DNA from 3 places in the Streptomyces sp. NPDC046900 genome. Region 3 is predicted to be linked to each of the others. Evidence: riboswitches for the same ligand, from Rfam matches in the RefSeq annotation. Region 3 holds a riboswitch; each other region holds the start of a gene.
The links. Region 3 has a riboswitch for cyclic di-AMP ahead of ABZ904_RS25370 (M23 family metallopeptidase). Riboswitches for the same ligand answer to the same signal wherever they lie in the genome.
Positions count from the first base shown of each region.

Region 1: linked by a shared signal. The riboswitch ahead of ABZ904_RS16870 (transglycosylase SLT domain-containing protein) and the one ahead of ABZ904_RS25370 (M23 family metallopeptidase) in region 3 are both predicted to bind cyclic di-AMP.
Region 2: linked by a shared signal. The riboswitch ahead of ABZ904_RS26800 (transglycosylase family protein) and the one ahead of ABZ904_RS25370 (M23 family metallopeptidase) in region 3 are both predicted to bind cyclic di-AMP.

Region 1 is NZ_JBEYXD010000014.1:110,817-113,011, forward strand. It holds gene ABZ904_RS16865 (HAD family hydrolase) at 1-721, shown strand, start outside; gene ABZ904_RS16870 (transglycosylase SLT domain-containing protein) at 715-1,218, opposite strand; cyclic di-AMP (ydaO/yuaA leader) riboswitch at 1,223-1,391, opposite strand; partial or broken gene ABZ904_RS16875 (CocE/NonD family hydrolase) at 1,764-2,195, opposite strand, start outside.
Region 2 is NZ_JBEYXD010000031.1:5,597-7,791, reverse strand. It holds gene ABZ904_RS26805 (transglycosylase family protein) at 1-786, shown strand, start outside; cyclic di-AMP (ydaO/yuaA leader) riboswitch at 986-1,151, shown strand; gene ABZ904_RS26800 (transglycosylase family protein) at 1,156-1,836, shown strand; gene eno (phosphopyruvate hydratase) at 2,147-2,195, shown strand, end outside.
Region 3 is NZ_JBEYXD010000028.1:20,160-22,354, forward strand. It holds gene ABZ904_RS25370 (M23 family metallopeptidase) at 103-1,137, opposite strand; cyclic di-AMP (ydaO/yuaA leader) riboswitch at 1,149-1,305, opposite strand; gene ABZ904_RS25375 (PP2C family protein-serine/threonine phosphatase) at 1,534-2,195, opposite strand, start outside.

The DNA.
Region 1 (2,195 bases), on a different contig from region 3:
CCGCCCGGCGCCGAGGGTGCGACCGCTGCTCGACGACCTCGGCGGCAGGGGGCTTGCGGTGTGCGGACAGGGCGCGCAGGTGTACGACGCCGGCGCTCAGCGGCTGCTTTTCTCCGTCACCCTGGACCGGGAGTTGGCCGAAACCGCGCTCGGCAAGATCGAGGCCGAGGTGGGGCAGGTGTACGCGGCCGTGGACCAGGACGGAGTGCACGGGCTCACGCTCATCGAGCCCGGCTACCAAATGCCGCATCCCACGCTGCCCGCGGTGCGGGTGGAGCGGCGCGACGACCTGTGGTGCGAGCCCATCAGCAAGGTGCTGCTGCGCCACCACACCCTGTCCGACGACGAGTTGGCGACGGTGGCCCGTGGCGTGGTCGGTTCTCTGGCGACGGTCACCATGTCGGGACCCGGCACCGTCGAGCTCCAGCCGTGCGGCGTCACCAAGGCGACGGGGCTCGCGCTGGCCGCCGGTTTCCTGGGCCTGAGCCCGTCGGGGACCATCGCGTTCGGGGACATGCCCAACGACATCCCCATGTTCGACTGGGCGGCGCACGGCGTCGCCATGGCCAACGCCCACCCGGAACTCAAGGCGGTCGCCGACGAGATCACCACGTCGAACGAGGACGACGGCATCGCCGTCGTCCTCGAGCGACTGTTCCCGGCCGCCATCCCCCGGCAGGCGGCTGCCGGTCAGGGGTTGGCGGCCCGCGGACCTCAGTAGGCGCTGTTGACGTTGTCGATCGAGCCGTACCGGTGGGCGGCGTAGTTGCACGCGGCCGTGATGTTCGCGACCGGGTCGTAGGGGTCGAAGGGCGTGCCCGACACGTGGTACGTCCGGAAGGTCGGGTCGATGATCTGGAGGAGCCCCTTGGACGGGATGCCCTTGCGGGCGTTGGAGTCCCAGAGGTTGATGGCCTTCGGGTTGCCCGAGGACTCGCGCATCACGTTGCGGTAGATGCCGTTGTACGAGCCGGGGATTCCCTTCTGGGCCATGATCGCGAGCGACTGGCGGATCCAGCCGTCGAGGCTACCGGCGCGGGACGTCACGCTGGCGGCCTTCGTCGGAGCGGCCGGCGTGGCGGCCGAGGCGCAGGTCGCACCCATGATCGGCAGGGCGAGAACCACGGCTCCGGTCCCCGCGGCGGTGAGTGCGCGGCGGATGCGGGTGGCCTTGGAGTTGCGGTCCTGGCGACGTGCGGGCAGGGCGAAAGCGGACATGTGGCATTCCTCTCCGGCGCCTGCGAGGTGAGCTGTCGGGTTCGGGCGGGGAGGTGCCCGGCCGTGTCCTCGGTGTCGAGGCACGGCTTCACCCCAAGCCGTTCCGGCACGCTGTCCGGCTCGGCGACTTACCTGGGTCCCCCGCTCCTGCCGTGGTGGGTCGATGGCTTCTCGAGCGGCGGCAGGATTCGGCGGCCCGCTCGGGTCGAAGGGAAGGTATGCGAGAGCACATGTCGGGAACAAGCCTGGAAGTCATGCTCCGGCCCGATTGACCCTGACATTGGGGAATAAGGGGTGTGATCCTCTTTGCCGAGAGATGCTCAACTTGGCATATGCAAAGGGTGATTGGGTGACCCGCCCGAAAGCCCCCCTCCGGTGGGTGCGTGACCCAATTCACTTCGCCCTTGCGTGAGACCCGATCGGCAACTAAGGGGCTAATACGGCAATTCGGACAGGCGGATGCGCACACCTCCCCCGTCCGGCATTCCGGCTAATCGGGCATATTGCCCTATAAGGGCTTGGGGTGGCGATCGGATGCCTCGCCTCTATCCCGTTCCGCGGGGGATCCGTTTCTCCCATGTGCGGTGGAACACCACCTCATAGCCGTCCTTGCAGACGACCTCGTGAGAGGTGACGAAGTCCGTCTCGGTGCAGGTGAGCTCCGCGTGCGTCTCCACCCTCGCGTCCCAGCCCGACTCCGGGCGGTGCAGCCGGACCGACCAGTCGCAGCGGATGCGGGCGGTCAACGGACCCGAGTCCTCGATGGTGTACGCCTCCAGCGCGTCCTCGCTCACTTCGAGGCCGTCGGGATACACGCGGGTGCCGTCCCGGCGCGGGTCGACGACCAGGAGCCACTCGCCCTTCGCCACGTCCCGCACCACCAGGCGCTCCGGGCGGGGTTCGTCGAGCGTGGCCGGATCGCTGACGCCGAGCGGCTCGGACTGCTCCGGTTCCCCGAAAGCGATGCGCGGCCCCTG
Region 2 (2,195 bases), on a different contig from region 3:
GCGGACACCGGCAACGGCCGCTACGGCGGGCTCCAGTTGACGCAGCAGGACTGGGACGAGTACGGCGGCCTCGACTACGCCCCCAGGGCCGACCAGGCGAGCCGCTCCCAGCAGATCGCCGTCGCCGAGAGGATCCTCGACGACCAGGGCGTCTCCGCCTGGTCCGCCTGCGGTCTGGTCGCCGGCCTGAGTGAGGACTCGGCCTCCGCGCACGTCGACACCGGCCTCGCGGGCGAATCCTCCGACGGCGGCTCCTCCTCCGGCTACGGCATGGACTCCGGACTGTCCGAGTCGTCCGGATCGACCACTTCGGGGCACTCATCGCCTTCTTCGTCCGCCTCCTCCTCTTCGTCACCTTCCTCCGGAGGGAGTGAGGAGTCCTTCAAGGGTGCTTCCCGATCGGCGGGGTCTCAGGGTGACGGCGACGCGTCCACTGAACCGACGAAGAGCGACGAGTCGGACAAGTCCGGGCAGAGCGACACCTCTTCGAGGGCCGGTCGTCATCGCGGGAGCAGCGCCGACGAGAGTGCGGCGGGTGACCGTGCGGGCGACTCGGCCGCCCGGCATGCTTCGCGCGGCTCCAGCGCCGGGCGCGACGCCGCCGACGACTCGTACACCGTCCGGCCCGGGGACAATCTGACGGCCATCGCCGACTCTCTTGACCTGAAGGGCGGATGGGCCACGTTGTACGACGCGAACAAGAAGACGGTCGGCGCCGACCCGGACCTCATTCTCCCCGGTCAGAACCTTGAGATCGGTACCGAGCCCGACGCCGGGCAGCAGTGAACTGCCTTGCCGTTCCAGGGGACTTCATGCCCTGGTTCGTGGCGAATGTCTGGTTTGGCGAGAGTGAGATATGAGTCTCATAAGCCCTGATCGTCTTTGAAATTCCGCGGATCGACTGCTTACGGTCGTGTCCGCTCGCCACAGCGGGCCCCCACGGTCGCAACGCCGAATCCTGCCAGCGGCCGTGTGGGAACAGTCGACGCGTCAAGCGCCGTAGGCAGGAGCGGGGGACCCAAGGTAAGCGCCGCGCCCGGACATTGACCGGGACGGCTCGGGGTGAAGCCGCGCACCACGTCGTGCGCGGCCGGGCAACTCAACCGGCCCGAACCCGACAGCTCACCTCGCAGGCGTCGGTGAGGGGATCGAACCATGCTGTGTTCCGGCAAGGGCAAGCACCGCCGCCCGTCCAAGGCCACTCGCGCCGTCACGCTCGCCGGTGTCACCGGCGCCGCCATAGCCGCTCCGCTGCTCGCGGCCGGCAACGCCTCGGCCGCCACCTCGGCCGAGTGGGACGCCGTCGCCCAGTGCGAGTCCGGCGGCAACTGGGCCATCAACACCGGCAACGGTTTCTACGGTGGCCTGCAGTTCACGAACTCCACCTGGGCCGCCTACGGTGGCACCGCCTACGCCGCGCGTGCGGACCTGGCCGGCAAGGCTCAGCAGATCGCCGTCGCCGAGAAGGTCCTCGCAGGCCAGGGCAAGGGCGCCTGGCCGGTGTGCGGCAAGGGCCTGTCGAGCGCCCCCTACAACGGCGCCGCGGCCTCCACGAACAAGTCCGCGAAGAGCACCCCGACCACTCGCTCGACCGGCGAGCAGACGGCCAACCGCTCCGCGCAGCGCCCGGCTCCCCAGAAGACGGTCACCACCCCGACCGGCCAGAAGGTCAAGAAGGGCGACGGCGAGTACAAGGTCGTCAAGGGTGACAGCCTCAGCTTGATCGCCGCGAAGCACCACGTCCAGGGCGGCTGGAAGAAGCTGTTCCAGCTGAACAAGGACATCGTCAAGGACGCCGACCTCATCTACCCGGGTCAGCAGCTGCACCTGAAGTGACAGCTGCCGGGCAGCCGGCTCACAGGGTCCCCCCAGACGTGACCTCCATCGTGGGGGTCACGTGAGATCCACCCCCGTCCCCACGGGCTCCCCGCTCCGGTGCGTGTTCCCCCGTACGCACCGGAGCGGGGCCTTTTTGCCTGCGCGCCGTGCGATTTTCACCGGGCTTTCCTCTCCTTCTTTGTTCCGAGTAGGAACAATGTGTACCGTCACCCTGTCCTGGACGGTCGGTCGGCTGGCCGCCCACCCGGGACGGATAGGCTCTAGTCGCAAGGTGCCCCGCACTCTCAGCGTCACATCCATGAAGGAGATGCTCGTGCCGTCCATCGACGTCGTCGTAGCCCGGGAAATCCTGGACT
Region 3 (2,195 bases):
TCCGACCCGGGACGACCACGACCGGCAGTCCTGACGTGGGGGGGGTTACGTCAGGACTGCCGGAGCCGGGGAGGGAGGGCCGCGGAGGGCCCGCCCGAACCGTCAGGGGTTGAGACCCCTGCTCTGCAGCCATGCCATCGGGTCGATCGCGTCGCCGCCGCCCGGGTGGACCTCCAGGTGCAGGTGCGGCCCGGTCACGTTGCCCGTCGCGCCCACGCGGCCGATGACATCGCCCGTGGCGACCTTCTGGCCCGCGCTGACGTTGATCGACGACTGGTGGCAGAACCACAGCTGCGTGCCGTCGTCGAGGGTCAGGATCGTGCGGTAGCCGTACGATCCGGCCCAGCCGGCCTCCGTGATGGTGCCGCTGTGGATCGCCTTGATGAGCGTGCCCGTGGGAGCGGCGAAGTCGAGGCCCGTGTGGTACCCGGAGGACCACATGGCGCCGGCGTCACCGAAGCGGGAGGTGAGGGTGTAGGAGGAGGTCGGCAGCGTGAACTGCTTGGCCAGTTCCGCCAGCCGTTCCGCCTCGGCCTTCTTCTTGGCCTCTTCCGCGGCCTTCTGCTTGTCCGCGGCGGCCTTCGCAGCCGCGTCCTCCTGCGCCTTCTTGGCCGCGGCGGCGGCCTTCTGCGCGGCGGCGTCCTCGGCGGCCCGGGCGGCCTCGACGGCGACCCGGTCCTGTTGGGCCTCGGCCTGCTGGATGATCCGGGTGCGCAGCGCCTCACCCGCGTCCTTGGTGCCCGCGGCGGCGTCGGCGGTGGAGACACCCGCGGTGCTCAGAGGAGTGGCGGAGCCCTTGGGGGCGGCGGTGTCCTGGCCGATGAGGGCCTTGGCCGATTCGGTGACCGAGGAGAGGTCCGGCATGGATATGGACACCGGCGGTTTGCCGGTCTGCGCGGTGGCCATGCCGCCCGCGCCGACGGCGGCCATCACACCGACGCCCAGAACGGTGGAGCTGCGTGCGAGTCCTCCTCCGCGCTGCTTGCCGACGCGGTGCCGGCCGCGGACCGGACGGAGGGACTCCTCAGTGGGGTTCCACTCCTCCCAGGAGCCCTCCTCGGCGCCGGGTGCGAACCCGAACGTCTGAGTGGCGTTGGGAGCGGACGAGGTGCTCTGGGCAGGCGGGTTGGACGCCACGTGGGCGCACTCCTTTCCTTCCGTCTCGCCTACCGGGTTAGCTGACGGGTTCGGAGAGGAAGGTCTCCTACGCGCGTATACCGGCCGCGCTTCCGCGGCGGTATCCGCCCGATTCACCCCAAGTTGATGGTTCCCCGGTTCCCTTGCGGGATTCGGCATGCGCACGGAGCCGCCTCTTGTGACGGCTGGGACGACCGCGCTGCGTTATCGAACGTTAATAGACGCGGAGCCCGGATTCCAAGCTGTTGAACAGATCCTTGACGTACTTGGCCAGGACTTTCATGCCATGACCGACCCAAAACGGGCGAGTTGACCACGCCTCATGCGCCTCACAAGTGTTGACGGTGTATCAGTTGTTATGCGCAGGGGCACCGCTCGACCACCGAGCGTCACCCGTCAAGGGCGCTCGGGCCGGCGCACGGCCAGCAGGGCCATGTCGTCGGTGGCGCGGCAGCCGGTGTGGCGGGCGACCTCCTCGGTGGCCGCGGCCAGCAGTGCGCCGGGGCCGGGGAAGACGCGGCCGGCGAGCCGGGCGGCGGGATCGTAGAACTCGCCGTGCGCGTCCCGTGCCTCCGAGACGCCGTCGGTGTAGAGCAGCAGCGTCGCCCCGGGTGGGAACTCCCACTCCTCACTGCGGTCGGGCCAGACCCCGAGGTCTCCCATGCCGAGCGGCAGCGCCGGCTCACGGGCCTCCAGTACCCGCACCGTGCCGTCCGGGAGCAGAAGGAGGGGCGCGGGGTGGCCGCGGTTGACGATCCGGACGACCCCGCCGCCGTGCGGGATCTCGGCGAGGACCGCGGTGGTGAACCCCTCGCACGCGTCGAGTCCGTCCCGCCGGGTGCCCTCGCGCGACAGCGCCCGCTCCAGACGCTGGGCGACCGCCTCCGGGGTCGACTCCTGCTCGGCGGCCTCCCTGAAGGCGCCGATGACCACGGCGACCGCGGCCACGGCTCCCATGCCCTTGCCCCGCACGTCGCCGACCACGAGCCGTACCCCGTGCGGGGAGTCCTGCACGGCGTACAGGTCGCCGCCGATGAAGGCCCCGGCCTGCGCGGCCT